Regions from separate parts of the Devosia sp. J20-27 genome, predicted to be linked through region 1. Evidence: predicted binding sites of a transcription regulator. Region 1 holds the regulator's gene; the other holds the start of a gene.

Region 1 (7,251 bases):
CGCAGCTGCGGGCCGGTGAAGTCGTCGATATTGAGAAAATGCCTGGGCTGGGCAGTCATCTGGCTGTCCTTACAAAATGAGAATGCGCCCTCAGGCGCTGGCGGGCGCAGCTGCCGGCGTGGCGGCAGCGTCCCTCTGATAGGCCTCGAAGGCATCGGCGATCTTGCCGACGGCCTCCTCGATATCGGCCTCGGTGACGATCAGCGGCGGCAACAGGCGCAGCACGTTCTCGCCGGCAGCAACCGCCAGAAGCTGATGATCGTCGCGCAGGCGCGCGACGAAATCGCGGACCGGCGGCGCAATCCTGATGCCGGCAATCAGACCCTTGCCGCGCTGGTCGAGCACGAGGTCGGGAAAGCGCTGGGCCAGTTGCTGCAGGTGCCAGGCGAGACGCTGGCCCATCCTGTCGACATGCTCGATGAAGCCCGGCTCGAGAATGCGATCGAGCACGGCGTTGCCGACGGCCGTGGCAAGCGGATTGCCGCCATAGGTGGAGCCATGGGTGCCGGGCACCATGGACTTGGCGACCTCGCCCTTGGCAAGGCAGGCGCCGAGCGGGAAGCCATTGCCGATGGCCTTGGCCACGGCCATGATGTCGGGCGTGATGCCGGTCCACTCATAGGCGAAGAACTTGCCGGTGCGGCCATAGCCACACTGCACCTCGTCAAAGATCAGCACCATGTCGTGCCGGTCGCAGAGGTCGCGCAGGCCGCGCAGGAATTCGGTGGAGAAGGCGGTGACACCGCCCTCGCCCTGCACGGGCTCGATGAGGATGGCGCAGGTCTGCGGCCCGATCAGCGCCTCGACGGCGGCGAGATTGCCCGGCGCCAGATGCTTGAAGCCTTGCAGCGGCGGACCGAAGCCTTCGGTGTAGCTCGGATTGCCGCCTGCGGCGATCGTGCCCATGGTGCGACCGTGGAACGAACCGGTGAAGGCGATGATCTCGTATTTGTCGGGCTGACCCTTGGCAAAGTAATGGTGCCGCGCCGTTTTGATGGCGCACTCCACTGCCTCGGCGCCCGAGTTGGTGAAGAACACGCTGTCGGCAAAGGTGGCATCGACGAGGCGCTGGCCGAGACGTTCCTGCTCGGTGATGGTGAAGATGTTGGAGGTGTGCCAGACCTTGTCGGCGGCAGCCTTGAGGGCACCGACGACATGGGGGTCACCATGACCGAGCGCGTTGACGGCAATGCCGGAATTGAAATCGAGATAGGATCGGCCGTCCTGCGCAAAAAGGCGTACGCCTTCCCCCCGCTCAAAGGCGAGTTCGGACCGGGCGTAAGTGCCGTAGAGCGCAGACATGGACTGTTCCTTTTCCGAGTTGGCCCGGGCACGGACGAAGCTGTGCGCGGGTGTTGCATTTGCCCCACAAAAACCAAAAACGCGCTGCCTTCAGGCACCGCGTTGCGGGGAAGAGATATGCCTTTGCGGACCCGCAAAGTCAACGTTTCGTGGCAAGTCACTGATTTGACTCAGCTTCCCAAACGCCGAGAAATCTTCGGGTTTTCCACGTGGAAACTCACCCCCGACTCTTGATCCGGATTCCGCCGCCCGTGTAGTATCCGGCCATTGGGAACACGAGATCTCGTGTGGCGGACCCAACCGACCTACGATGCGTAGCGTATCGAACTGTGAGCACCTCCCTGCCACAGAAGGTTCTTGGATTCCGTGCACCAAAGGCGGATTGGAGCATTCTTTGATGGGCTGGACTGATGAGCGCGTCGAACTACTCAAGAAGCTATGGATGGAGGGCCTGAGCGCCAGCCAGATAGCCGGTGTCCTCGGTGAGGGCGTGACGCGCAATGCGGTGATCGGCAAGGTGCACCGCCTGAAGCTGAGCGGACGGGCCAAGCCCGCCAGTTCGGCGCCGCGGGCCCGCAGCGCACCGCGTCCGGCAACCCGCCGCGTCGCCAGCCCGTCGGCTGGTCGCAGCAGCATGGGCGGCGGCGCGAGCCTGGGCAGCATTATGAAGTCGCGCCCGATGTCGACAGGCGGTGGCGGCGGCGGCGGCCTGCATGGCGCGACCGCGCTCAAGATCACCGAAGACTATCAGCCGCAGACCTATGTGGCGCCGCAGGTGCAGGAACTCTTCATCCCCGAGGACAAGCGCCTCAACCTGCTGCAGCTGAGCGAGCAGACCTGCAAGTGGCCGATCGGCGATCCGCTGACGCCGGACTTCTATTTCTGCGGCCAGCACTCGGACGATGGGAAGCCCTATTGCGATTTCCACTCGCGCCGGGCCTATCATCAGGTCGAGAAGAAGAAGCGGTAGGGACAGGTTTTCCTCTGCAGTATCGAGGGCCCCTTGCGGGGCCCTTTTTTTGTTGCGGAAAGGTGGACGACAGGACACGCCGGCCGGCGTTGCCGCCTCCGGTTGTGATGGCAGTCGCGAACAACGGCGGAGCAGAGCCCGTCGATGGTTCGAATGCCGGACGCAGGAAGACGCGCCCGGCTGGAGCTCGGCTCCGCCGTTGCCACCGGGATTTTCGGCGTGCACCGGAAAGGATCAGGGCATTTGCGGATCGCCCCTCCGCCGCAGGGTCGCCGTCTCGACCGGACCACGCTCTTCGCGTTTCTCCAGTCCGACCCCTGGGAATGAGCACGACAGACGCCCATCCACGGCAGCAAATTAAGGCGGCAGGTCACCTGGGCCTGCACACCCTCCCCGGCTTGGCCTGATCCGGGCCGACATCCGGACCACCCGGCCTCGTCCCCCCAATCACTCGTCATGATCTCGCGTTTCGGGGCGGCGATGGGGAAGTGTAATGCGGTGTGATAGCGCGGGGATAAGTCTGTCAGCCGTCTGAACGGATTTGCTGCAGGATGAACGGCAGATGGCAGGGATTTGGAGTGCACTTGGCACACGTAGATCTTCCGGTTTCCTTCTCCCCTTGCGGGAGAAGGTGGCGCGCAGCGCCGGATGAGGGGTGTTGCCTCCACAACGTCGGCGCTTGCAGGGAGTGATGAGCTGTTGCCCTGCCACGACCCCTCATCCGCCCTTCGGGCACCTTCTCCCGCAAGGGGAGAAGGGAAGGAGGGGCTCTCCATCGACAGGTGCGATTGCTCTTCCGCGGCGGTGCCAGAGGGCAGGTGGAGGGGGCGGTGGGAGAGGCAATCTGTCTGCCCTCTGAACGGATTTGCTACAGCCTGAACGGCAGATGGCAGGAATTAGCGGGAGATCGGTGGCTCACCCCTCGTGGTTCGACAGGCTCACCATGAGGGTGTTGGGGCGAGAGTCGCAGCATCAGCGTTTCGAAGACCTCATCCTGAGCTTGTCGAAGGACGAGGTCGGGCACGCGGACGCCGCAGCACCTTGGTGACGGTCGCTGAGTGGCGGTTTGCAGTCGTCACCCTCCCCCTTGCGGGGAGGGATCAAGGGTGGGGAAGCAGCAGGATCGGGGCTCTCAAACCCCCTCCCCAACCCTCCCCGCAAGGGGGAGGGTGGACCGGCCGAGAGGATTGTGGGCAGGAGACATCGATCTCCCGGTTTCCTTCTCCCCTTGCGGGAGAAGGTGGCGCGCAGTGCCGGATGAGGGGTGGGCAACATGTAGTGACGTCGCAGCTCCAGACGACGTGAGGAGCTGTGGCCTTGCCAGAACCCCTCATCCGCCCTTCGGGCACCTTCTCCCGCAAGGGGAGAAGGGAAGGAGGGGCTCATCGTGAGGGTGCAGGGTGTCGTGAGGGCGCCGTTTGTCAGGGCGTGCGGGTGAAGAGGGTGATGGGGGTGCCGGAGAGGCGGGTGGGGAGGGGAGCGCCGTAGCCGTGGGCCTGGGCGAGGCGGAGAGAGGCGAGGTTGGCGGGGTCGATGATGCAGACGCTCTTGGGGAAGCCGGCGGCGTCGAGCCAGGCGAGGGCGGCGGCGAGCGCTTCGGAGGCGTAGCCCCTGCCCCGGGCCCAGGGCGCCAGCACCCAGCCGGCCTCGGGGATGCCGTCAAAGGGCGGATCGGCCTCGCGGTGGAAATCGGCAAAGCCCAGTTCGCCGGCGAAAAGTCCGGAGCGGCGCTCGCGAATGGCCCAGTAGCCATAGCCCAGCAGCGGCCAGAGGCCGCGGTAGCGGAGCAGGCGCATCCAGCTCTCCTGCCGGGAACTGGGGCGGCCGCCCATGAAGCGCACGGTGTCGGTATCGCCCCACATGCCGGCCATGGGCTCGAAATCGTCGAGGCTGTGCAGATCGAGAACGAGGCGATCAGTTTCGAGGCGCATGTATGGAGCCCTGGTGGTTGGCCGTGCTGACGGGGTTGTTATCGCCACTCGGGCGTGAGTGGTCTAGCCTGCGGACCCAGAACGTCGCGGCAGCGGCGACAGCCAAAGGGAGGTCTCGCAATGGAACTGGGCGCATTTTCGGTCAGCCTGTCGGTCAAGGACATTGCGGCATCGCGGGCGTTCTACGAACAGCTGGGGTTCAGCGTCATGCATGGCGACGCCGAGCAGGGGTGGCTGATCATGAAGAGCGCCAGCGCGGTGATCGGACTGTTCCAGGGGATGTTCGAAAAGAACACGCTGACCTTCAACCCGGGCTGGGACGCCAATGGCGAGGAGAGCGAGCCGTTCACCGATGTGCGCGACATCCAGAAGCGGCTCAAGGCGGCGGGGATCAAGCTCGACAGCGAAGCCGACGAGGCGGGCCAGGGACCGGCGCATATCGTTCTGACCGACCCCGACGGCAACCCTGTGCTGATCGACCAGCACCGGTAGAGCGCAAGGGAAAACGCGGCCCGAGGGGCGACCGGTCGGCCCGCCGTCTCTCAGTTCATGGCGGCGAAGCGCTCGTCGAAGGCATAGCCGGCGCCGCGCACGGTGCGGATGGGATCGGCTTCGCTGGCGCGGCGGTTGATGGCCTTGCGCAGGCGGCCAACATGCACATCGACGGTGCGTTCATCGACATAGACGTCGTTGCCCCAGACGCCATCGAGCAGCTGCTCACGGGAATAGACGCGGCCGGGATGGCGCATCAGATATTCGAGCAGGCGGTATTCGGTGGGGCCGAGATGAACCTCGCGACCGGCGCGGCGGACGCGGTGGCTGGTGCGATCGAGTTCGAGATCGCCGGCCTTGAGGACGTTGGTCACCAGCTGCGGGCTGGAGCGGCGCAGCAGCGCCTGGATGCGGGCCTGCAGTTCGGGGATGGAGAAGGGCTTGACCACATAGTCGTCGGCCCCGGTGGCGAGGCCGCGGACGCGTTCCTCTTCCTCGCCGCGGGCGGTGATCATGATGATCGGGATGCGCGCCGTCTCTTCCTTGGAGCGCCAGCGGCGGCAGAGCTCGATGCCCGAGAGCCCGGGCAGCATCCAGTCGAGCAGGATGAGATCGGGCAGGCTTTCGCGCATCAGCTCGGCGGCTTCGTCGCCGCTGGCTGCGGAGGCAACGCGGAAACCTTCGGCCTCGAGGTTGTAGCGAACCATGAGGGCGAGATCGGCCTCGTCCTCGACGATCAGGATGGTGGGCGCCATGGTCCGCTCCTCAGCCCTGCTGACGCTCGTGCTCGTCGGCGCCGAGATGGCGGCCGGTCTCGAGGTAATAGGCCGCTTCGGCGACGTTGGTGGCATGGTCGCCGACGCGCTCGAGGCTCTTGGTGCAGAACAGCAGATGGGTGCACTGGGTGATGTTGCGCGGGTCTTCCATCATGTAGGTGAGGAGTTCGCGGAACAGTGAGGTGTGCATGGCGTCGACTTCGTCGTCGCGGTTGCAGACCTCGATGGCGGCCTGGGCGTTGCGGGCGGCATAGGCATCGAGCGCCGCCTTGAGCTGGCGGGCCACAAGATCGGCCATGTGGCGGACGCCGTTGTAGAACTTCGGCGCCAGGCCGAGGCTCTCGATCTGCAGGGCGCGCTTGGCCAGCTGCTTGGCCATGTCGCCGGTGCGCTCGAGATCGTTGGCGACCTGGATCGAGGTCACCACCATGCGCAGGTCGGCAGCCATGGGCTGGCGGCGGGCGATGATGGAGACCGCCATGTCGTTGATCTGCTGCTGCATCTCGTCGATGCGCTTGTCGTTCTGGCGGACCTGCCGGGCCTGCTCGTGGTCGAGACGGAGCAGCACGGTGACGGAGTCGGTGATGGCCTGTTCGACCATGCCGCCCATTTCGGAAATGGCGCTCTGCAGCGCGGTGAGTTCATCCTCGTAGGAGGAGACGATGTGCTCGTTCAGGGGCATTGTGGTGTCCTCCGTCAGCCGATGCGGCCGGTGATGTAGTCCTGGGTCTTCTTGTTCACCGGCTTGGTGAAGATGTCTTCGGTCTTGCCTTCCTCGATCAGCTTGCCGAGGTGGAAGAAGGCGGTCTTCTGGCTGACGCGCGCGGCCTGCTGCATGGAGTGCGTCACGATGATGATGGTGAACTTCTCGCGCAGTTCGTCGATCAGTTCCTCGATGACAGCGGTGGCGATCGGGTCGAGGGCCGAACAGGGCTCGTCCATGAGCAGCACTTCGGGCTGGGTGGCGATGGCGCGGGCGATGCAGAGACGCTGCTGCTGGCCACCCGACAGGCCCGTCCCCGGCTCCTGCAAGCGGTCCTTGACCTCGTCCCAGAGGCCGGCGCGGCGGATGGAGGAGATGACAATCTCGTCAAGATCGGCCTTGTTGTGGGCGAGGCCGTGAATCTTGGGGCCGTAGGAGACGTTCTCGTAGATCGACTTGGGGAACGGATTGGGCTTCTGGAACACCATGCCGACGCGGGCGCGCAGTTCGACCACGTCGATCGAGGGATTGTAGATGTCCTCGCCGTCGAGCGTGATCAGGCCGGTGACGCGGCAGCCCTCGATGGTGTCGTTCATGCGGTTGAGCGAGCGCAGGAAGGTGGACTTGCCGCAGCCCGAGGGACCGATCAGCGACGTCACCTGATGGCGGCCGATGACCAGATCGACATCGAACAGGGCCTGCTTGGCACCATAGAAGACGCTGACCTTCTCGCCGCGCATGGCCGGCGTCGTCTTGCTCAGGGGAGCAGTGGTGGACTCGGCGGCCTGGGACATGTTGTTCATCCAATCTTGCTCCAGAATAGGATTCTTGTGACTACCACTTACGCTCAAGGCGCTGGCGGAGGAAAATGGCGATGGCGTTCATGACCAGCAGGAAGCTGAGCAGCACGAGGATGCCGGCGGAGGTGCGGGAGACAAAGCCGCGCTCGGGGCTGTCGGCCCAGATGTAGATCTGCGTCGGCAGGGCAGTCGAGGCATCGAGCACGCCGCCCGGGGGGCTGGTGATGAAGGCGTTCATGCCCACCAGCAGCAGCGGCGCGGTTTCGCCCAGAGCCTG
Region 2 (7,251 bases), 1.9 Mb from region 1:
CGGCTCGACCCCGACGAAGCAGTCGAGTGACAGCAGCGGGTCGATGTTCTGGAACGGCTCGACGTCGAGATCGGCATAGACGCCGCCGAGCCTGCCCAGCACCAGATAACGAAACGCATCGGCCCGCTGGATCATCCTGGGATAGCCGTCATAGGTCGGCAGCAGGTCGGGATAGGCCTCGGCGACGAAGTCCCGCATCGTCTCGTCGGTCCAGAGGCGAATGTCCCAGCCCGGATGCAATCGCACCCAGGCATCGTAATAGGCCTGCATGACGCGCGGCAAAGCCTGCGACTTCCAGGTGAAATGCAGGATGCGCGGGATCATTTTACCTCGGCGGGCTGGGACCGCAGTCAAATCCGGGCCTTAAAGGTCGCCTGCGGCCTCGATCTTGTCGAGCCCGCAATTGCCGCCCGCCGGGATGGCGTAGCCCACGTCGTACCAGGTCTTGCGCCCGGCGGCGCTGGCCGGGGTGACGAGTTCGGGGATCAGCTTCTCTGCCGGCAGGCCGATGATCGCGGCGCGGTTGCGGTTGACCTGGTCGAGCGCCGCGACGACGGCGGCATTGTCGTAGAGGGGCTCGATGCCGGCGGTTTTGGTCCACATCGCGCCATAGCAGGCAGCCTGCATGTCGACGCGCTTTTCGAGCACTTCGGCCGTCCCGTCGGCCGCGGCTCGCGCCGCCACAAGCCGGTCGAGCGATCCGAGCGCCTGCTGCACATGCGCGCCATAGGCCTCGGCCACCAGCAGTGCCTCGGCATAGTCGGCGCCGAGCGGAAACGCCTGCCGCAGCCGCGCATAGGCATCGAGGTCGACATAGACCGTCTGTTCCTCGGGACAGTAGAAAGTGGTGACATCCTTGCCCGAAAGACCGCAGCCGAACGCCGCGCGGTCGGCCACCGTCGTGATGGCGATATCGGGATATTCCAGCGCCGTCTGCCGGAAGGCCCGGCGCCACATCAGTGCGGCTTCGGCACCGACGACCGGCGGATAGGCGGCAAGGGCCTCGGCATCGGCGCTGGCCGGCGGCACGCCGGTGATCGACGTCGGCGGCGGCGGTGGCGAGACCTGTCCCGAAATCAGGGTGATCGGGTTGATCCCCGCCAGCATGACGACGACGACGGTGACCGCCAGCACGCCGGACAATCCAAAACGCCGGATATGTGGCTTGATGCTATCGGGGATGAGGGACATGGCAACTCCTGGTCGCCCCTCCCCTAACCCATCAGATCGACGAATTGAAAGTGTCGCATTGCCCCACGTCGCCGCTTTGCATGCCGCGCTTGAACCATGTCATGCGCTGCTGGCTGGTGCCGTGGGTGAAATTGCGTGAGCTCACCTGCCCGCGCGTCAGCGTATCGTCACCGATCTGGTTGGCGGCGTTGATGGCTTCCTGGGCATCGCCCTGTTCCAGCAGATTTTCCTTGTCCGCGTAATTGGCCCAGACGCCGGCATAGCAATCGGCCTGCAGCTCGACTCGCACCGAATAGGCGTTCTGCTGTTCCTGGCTCATGGTGCCGCGCAGGCGGTTGAACTCCGGCAGCACACCGGTCTGGTCCTGCACGGCATGGCCGATCTCGTGCGCGATGACATAGGCCTGCGCAAAGTCGCCGGGCGCGCCGAACTGCTGGCGCAACTGATCGTAGAAGGCGAGGTCGATATAGACCTTCTTGTCGTTGGGACAGTAGAACGGGCCGCTCGACGTCTGGGCCACGCCGCAGCCCGACTGTGTCGTATCGGTAAACAGCACCACGCTGGGGGGCTGGTAGGTCGAGCCGTTCTGCGCGAACACCTCTTCCCAGAGGTTTTCCGTTTCCTTGACCACCACGCCGACAAACTGGCCAAGCTCATCCTGGCTGGCACTGGAGGCCGGCGGTGACCACTGGCTGCTCGTCGTCGTCGATGAGCCCGACATGCCGCCGGTGAGGACGTCGATGGGGTTCTGCCCGGTGGCAAACCAGATGATGCCCAGCACCACCACAATGCCGACCAGCCCGAGGCCACCACCCGAGCGTCCGCCCGACGGGATGCGGATGCCGCCAAGATTGCCGAGCCCGCCGGTCCGGCGGAATCCGCCACCCTGGCCGCGCCGATCCTCGATATTCGAGCTGCGCTCGCGACCCCGCCATTTCATCTGCTTGTCTCCCTGACGCCAGGCGGCCAGACCGCTTGTCCGGCCCGCCATATCGCGCATTTGACCATCTGGTCCAATAATTTCATAGTCGCCGTGCCGCAGTCATCGCAGCGTCACCCTGACGCGGCAAGTAACGCCCTCGTCCTGCGCACCATAACCGGATTTCCGGTGTTGTCGTTCCACAGCGACAGAGCGAATTCGAATTCGACAGGGAGAAACTGATGAACCTCAATAATGGCATTTCCCGCCGTGCCTTCCTCGCGGGCTCCGCCACCGCCGGCGCCATGGTCGTGCTGCACCCGTTCGCCGCGCTCGCGGCGGCCGGCCAGGCGCACCTGCGCATCATGGAGACCACCGACCTGCACGTCGCGGTGTTCCCCTACGACTATTACGCCGATGCGCCGAACGACACGCTCGGCCTCGCCCGCACCGCCGCGATCATCGACTCGATCCGCGCCGAGGCCGGCAATTCGATTCTGGTCGACAATGGCGATGTCATCCAGGGCAACCCGATGGGCGACTACATCGCCTACGAGAAGGGCCTCGCCGACGAGCCACATCCGATTATCGCCGCCATGAACACACTCGGCTACGAAGTCGGCACGCTGGGCAACCACGAGTTCAACTACGGCCTCGACTTCCTCGATGCCGCCCTCGCCGGCGCCAGCTTCCCGGTGGTCTCGGCCAACCTGGTCAAGGGCGAACTCGCCGCCGACCCGCTGATGGACGACACCTACCTGCCGCCCTACCGCATCGTCGAAAAGCAGCTGACCGATGGCGCGGGCAAGACCCACACCATCAAGCTGGGCTTCATCGGCTTCCTGCCGCCGCAGATCATGACCTGGGACGCCAGCCACCTCGCCGGCAAGGTCAACACCCGTGACATCGTCGAGACCGCCAGGGCCTATGTGCCCAGGATGCAGGCCGAAGGCGCCGAACTGATCGTCGCGCTGTCGCATTCCGGCATTGCGGCCGACCAGGGTCCCGGCGCCGAGAATGCCTCGCTGCAGCTGGCTGCCGTGGACGGCATCGACGTCGTCCTCACCGGCCACCAGCACCTCGTGTTCCCCAACGCCAAGGACTTCGAAGGCGTCGAGGGCGCCGACACCGAAAAGGGCACGCTGGCCGGCAAGCCCGCCGTGATGGCCGGTTTCTGGGGCTCGCACATGGGCCTGATCGACCTGCTGCTGGAAAAGGCCGACGACGGCAAGTGGTCCGTTGTCTCGCACACGTCGGAGGCGCGCCCGATTTATGAGCGCGTCGAGGGCAAGGTGAAGCCGATCGTCGAAAGCGAACCCGCCGTCCTCGCCGCGGCGCAGGACGACCACGACGAGACGTTGGCCTATGTCCGCCGCGCCGTGGGCGAAACGGCAGCGCCGCTGCACTCGTATTTCGCCCTCGTTGCCGACGATCCGTCGGTGCAGATCGTCAATATCGCCCAGAAATGGTACATTGAGCAGATGCAGAAGGGCACCGACTGGGACGGCCTGCCGATCCTGTCGGCAGCCGCCCCGTTCAAGGCCGGTGGCCGCGGCGGCCCGGACTACTATACCGACGTGCCGGTGGGCCCGGTGGCGATCAAGAACGTCGCCGATCTCTACCTCTATCCCAACACCATTCAGGTGGTGGTGATCACCGGCGCCGACGTCAAGAACTGGCTCGAACGCTCGGCCGGCATCTTCAACCAGGTGGAGGCCGGCGCCACCGATGCCGCTCTCATCAACCCCGATTTTCCGTCCTACAATTTCGACGTCATCGACGGGGTCACCTACAAGATCGACATCACCCAGCCATCGCGCTTTGCCGCCGACGGCAAGTCCGAGCCCAACCCGGACGCCAGCCGCATCGTCGACCTGATGTTTGACGGCAAGCCGATCGACCCGGCGCAGAAATTCGTCGTCTGCACCAACAACTACCGCGCCGGCGGCGGCGGCAACTTCCCCGGCATCGGCCCGGACAAGGTGGTGTTCAAGGGTCCCGATACCAACCGCGACATCATCGTGCGCTACATCGTCGACCGGAAGACCATCCAGCCGGCTGCCGACAGCAACTGGTCGCTGGCGCCGATCGGCGGCACCGTGCTGTTCGAAACCGGCCCCAAGGCCGCCGAGCATCTGGCCGATGTCACCGCGGTCAAGATCGAGGCGACGGGCGACACCAGCGAGGCCGGCTTCGGCGTCTACCGCATCACGCTCTGAACCCGGGCGGGAGGGGTTCGCCCCTCCCGCTCAACCGCGCTGCGAGGCGCTTGAAATCGCCCCGCAAAATTGCTCTGCTCACGAGGCCTACCGCCTCTCGACCCCCATCCTGAGCATCGCGCGACTATGGCCAACCAGTTCAAATCTCAGCTCCTGCCGCATCTGGCGGCAGTGGGTATCGTCCCGAACGGCCCCAATCCCTGGGACCTGCAGATCCATGATGAGCGCTTCTGGGACCGCCTGCTGACGCAGGGCAGCCTGGGGCTCGGCGAAGCCTACATGGACGGCTGGTGGGACGTGGCCGACATGCCGGAGTTCTTCAACCGCATCCTGCGCTCGAAGGCCCCCGAACAGCTCAGGCTCAATCCGCAGCTGCTCTGGCAATATGCCCAGGCGCGGCTGTTCAACATGCAGGACATCAACCGCTCGAGGCGCGTCGCCGCCATGCACTACAGCCAGACCGAGGCCTACAAGGCGTCGCTCGACAAGCGCATGACGGGCTCGTGCGGCTACTGGCCCGAGGGGGTCGACACGGTCGACGCCGCGCAGGAGGCCAAGCTCGACCTGGTCTGCCGCAAGATCGGCCTACAGCCGGGCCAGCTGGTCTGGGATATCGGCTGCGGCTGGGGCGCCTTCATGGGCTTTGCCGCAGAAAAATACGGCGCCCGCTGCGTCGGCGTCACCGTTTCGCCCGACCAGGCCGCTTATGGGCGCGAGCGCTACAGGGAGTTGCCGGTAGAGTTCCAGGTCAAGGACTACCGCCAGTTCGAGGGCACGGCCGACCACGTCGTCTCGATGGGCATGTTCGAGCATGTCGGGCACAAGAACCACCGCATCTACTTCGAGACGGCGCGGCGGGTGATCAAGGATAACGGGCTCTTCATGATGCATACCGTCGGAGCCCAGCACAGTACCGAGAGCATCGAGCCCTGGCTGGAGAAATACATCTTCCCGGGTGGCGTCATCCCCTCCATCGCCCAGATCGGCAAGGCGATTGACGGCCTCTTCACGGTCATCGACTTGCACAATATCGGCCCGCATTACGACCGCACGCTCTGCGCCTGGTACGCCAATTTCGAGCGCAACTGGAAACAGGACCGCACGCCCGAGGAGGAACGCTTCTTCCGCATGTGGAAGTACTACCTGCTCTGCTGTGCCGGCGGTTTCCGCGCCCGCGTGCTGCAGGTCTGGCAGTTCGTGCTGTCGACGGACGGCGTGCCCGATGGCTATGTGACGCAGCGCTGAGCCGGCGGTTGACCCCGGCCGGATCGTCGCTAGGGTCGGCGCCGAACCACGGGAGACACGATGCAGAAGATTCTGGCCGTCCTGATCTGCCTTGGCGCAACGCTGCTGGCAGTCCCCGCCGCGGCGGTGCCCGCCAACGGCACCTTTCTGGCGGCACGCGCCTGTCCGGCGCTGCAGTCGATCAAGTCCGGCACCAATCCGGGCGACATCGCGCTGGAGCCAGGCGAGAGCTACGACATTGTCGAGGCCAATCGCGCCAAATCACCCACCCACTATCGCCTGCTCGTGCCCGGCGCCTCGCCGCGCGAACGCTGGGTCGATGTGAGCTGCAGCGAGGCCTCGCCGGCCACGGACACGGCCAGCGCCCCCGCATCCGACGACAGTGACGAATTCCAGCCGCAGGCCGGCCCCGGGCTCTACATGCTGGCCGCCAGCTGGCAGCCGGGCTTTTGCGAGACCCAGCTCGACAAGGTCGAGTGCCTCGACCAGGGCGAGGACCGCTTCGATGCCAGCCATTTTGCGCTGCATGGCCTCTGGCCGCAGCCCCGCGGCCGCGAGTACTGCGATGTCGGCCAGGCCACCATCGACATCGACCGGCCCAGCACCTGGCGGCTGCTGCCCGAAGTGCGCCTGACGCCGGAGACGCGCGCCGAACTCGACCGGGTCATGCCCGGCACCGCATCCTTCCTCGACCGGCACGAGTGGATCGTCCACGGCACCTGCTACGAGGAGGACATGGAGAGCTATTTTGCGGAGTCGCTGTGGCTGATGCAGGATCTCAACACGTCGTCGCTGGTCGATTTCATGCGCGACAACATCAATCACGCCGTCACCCCGGCGCAGATCCGCGCGGCCGTGGACGAAGCCTATGGCAAGGGCGCCGGCGCCCGCGTGCGCATCCAGTGCAAGCAGGAACAGGATGGCAGCCGGGTGGTGCTGACCGAGTTGCAGTTCCAGCTCTATGGCGAGGTCAACCTGCGCAGCGATCTGGGCGAGCTGATCCATCAGGCCCGGCCGCAGAACGCCAATGACGCGCAGTGCCCAAGGGTCATCATCGACCGCGCCGGCCTCTAGCCGGAACGCGAAAGGGCGGCCTTGCGGCCGCCCGGATCAAGTGCCGAGGAGTTCTGTTGCCCCCCGGCTCGTCCGATGATGGCCTCCTGTCGGCCGCTGGGCTGATGGCTGCCATCATCGTTGTTCGAGGCGTCTCAACGTGCGGTTCGCGCGCCGGTTCCACGCAATTTCTTAACCGCGTCGATTTACGCGCGACTAAGGCTTGGAAACTAGTGTGCAGGCTATCCGACCCCAGGGACCTGCCGCGATGACCGACCTCGCCCTCGATATTTCCGGGTTGCGCAAGAGCTTCGACCGCCCGGTCGTCAACGACCTCGACCTCAAGGTCCGGCAGGGCGAGTTCTATGCCCTGCTCGGCCCCAACGGCGCCGGCAAGACCACCATCCTGCGCATGGTCGCCGGTCTTCTGCAGCCCGAGGCCGGCAGCATTTTCATCGCCGGCATCGACAGCCGCCGCGATCCCGTCGCCGCCAAGAGCATCGTCGCCTGGGTGTCGGATGAGCCCATGGTCTATGACCGGCTGACGCCGCTGGAATATCTCGAATTCGTCGCCGGCCTCTGGGAGATCGACGCGTCTGTCGCTGAAGCGCGCGCCCATGACCT

Evidence for each region. Region 1 encodes PhoB, which activates phosphate uptake and scavenging genes when phosphate is short. Its sites were predicted from a motif close to TGTCATNNANCTGTCAT; they were not measured.
Region 2: a site for PhoB is predicted at 2,232-2,248, ahead of AC0L4C_RS11440 (bifunctional 2',3'-cyclic-nucleotide 2'-phosphodiesterase/3'-nucleotidase). Genes of this name have one in related genera too.

The regions. Positions count from the first base shown of each region.
Region 1 covers NZ_CM147875.1:252,562-259,812, forward strand. The annotation lists gene argF (ornithine carbamoyltransferase) at 1-59, opposite strand, end outside; gene AC0L4C_RS01165 (acetylornithine transaminase) at 91-1,302, opposite strand; gene AC0L4C_RS01170 (GcrA family cell cycle regulator) at 1,700-2,272, shown strand; gene AC0L4C_RS01175 (GNAT family N-acetyltransferase) at 3,694-4,203, opposite strand; gene AC0L4C_RS01180 (VOC family protein) at 4,324-4,695, shown strand; gene phoB (phosphate regulon transcriptional regulator PhoB) at 4,746-5,450, opposite strand; gene phoU (phosphate signaling complex protein PhoU) at 5,461-6,153, opposite strand; gene pstB (phosphate ABC transporter ATP-binding protein PstB) at 6,168-6,968, opposite strand; gene pstA (phosphate ABC transporter permease PstA) at 7,009-7,251, opposite strand, start outside.
Region 2 covers NZ_CM147875.1:2,321,390-2,328,640, reverse strand. The annotation lists gene AC0L4C_RS11455 (glycosyltransferase family 32 protein) at 1-324, opposite strand, end outside; gene AC0L4C_RS11450 (neutral zinc metallopeptidase) at 364-1,191, opposite strand; gene ypfJ (KPN_02809 family neutral zinc metallopeptidase) at 1,223-2,131, opposite strand; gene AC0L4C_RS11440 (bifunctional 2',3'-cyclic-nucleotide 2'-phosphodiesterase/3'-nucleotidase) at 2,353-4,329, shown strand; gene cfa (cyclopropane fatty acyl phospholipid synthase) at 4,456-5,574, shown strand; gene AC0L4C_RS11430 (ribonuclease T2 family protein) at 5,635-6,648, shown strand; gene AC0L4C_RS11425 (ABC transporter ATP-binding protein) at 6,896-7,251, shown strand, end outside.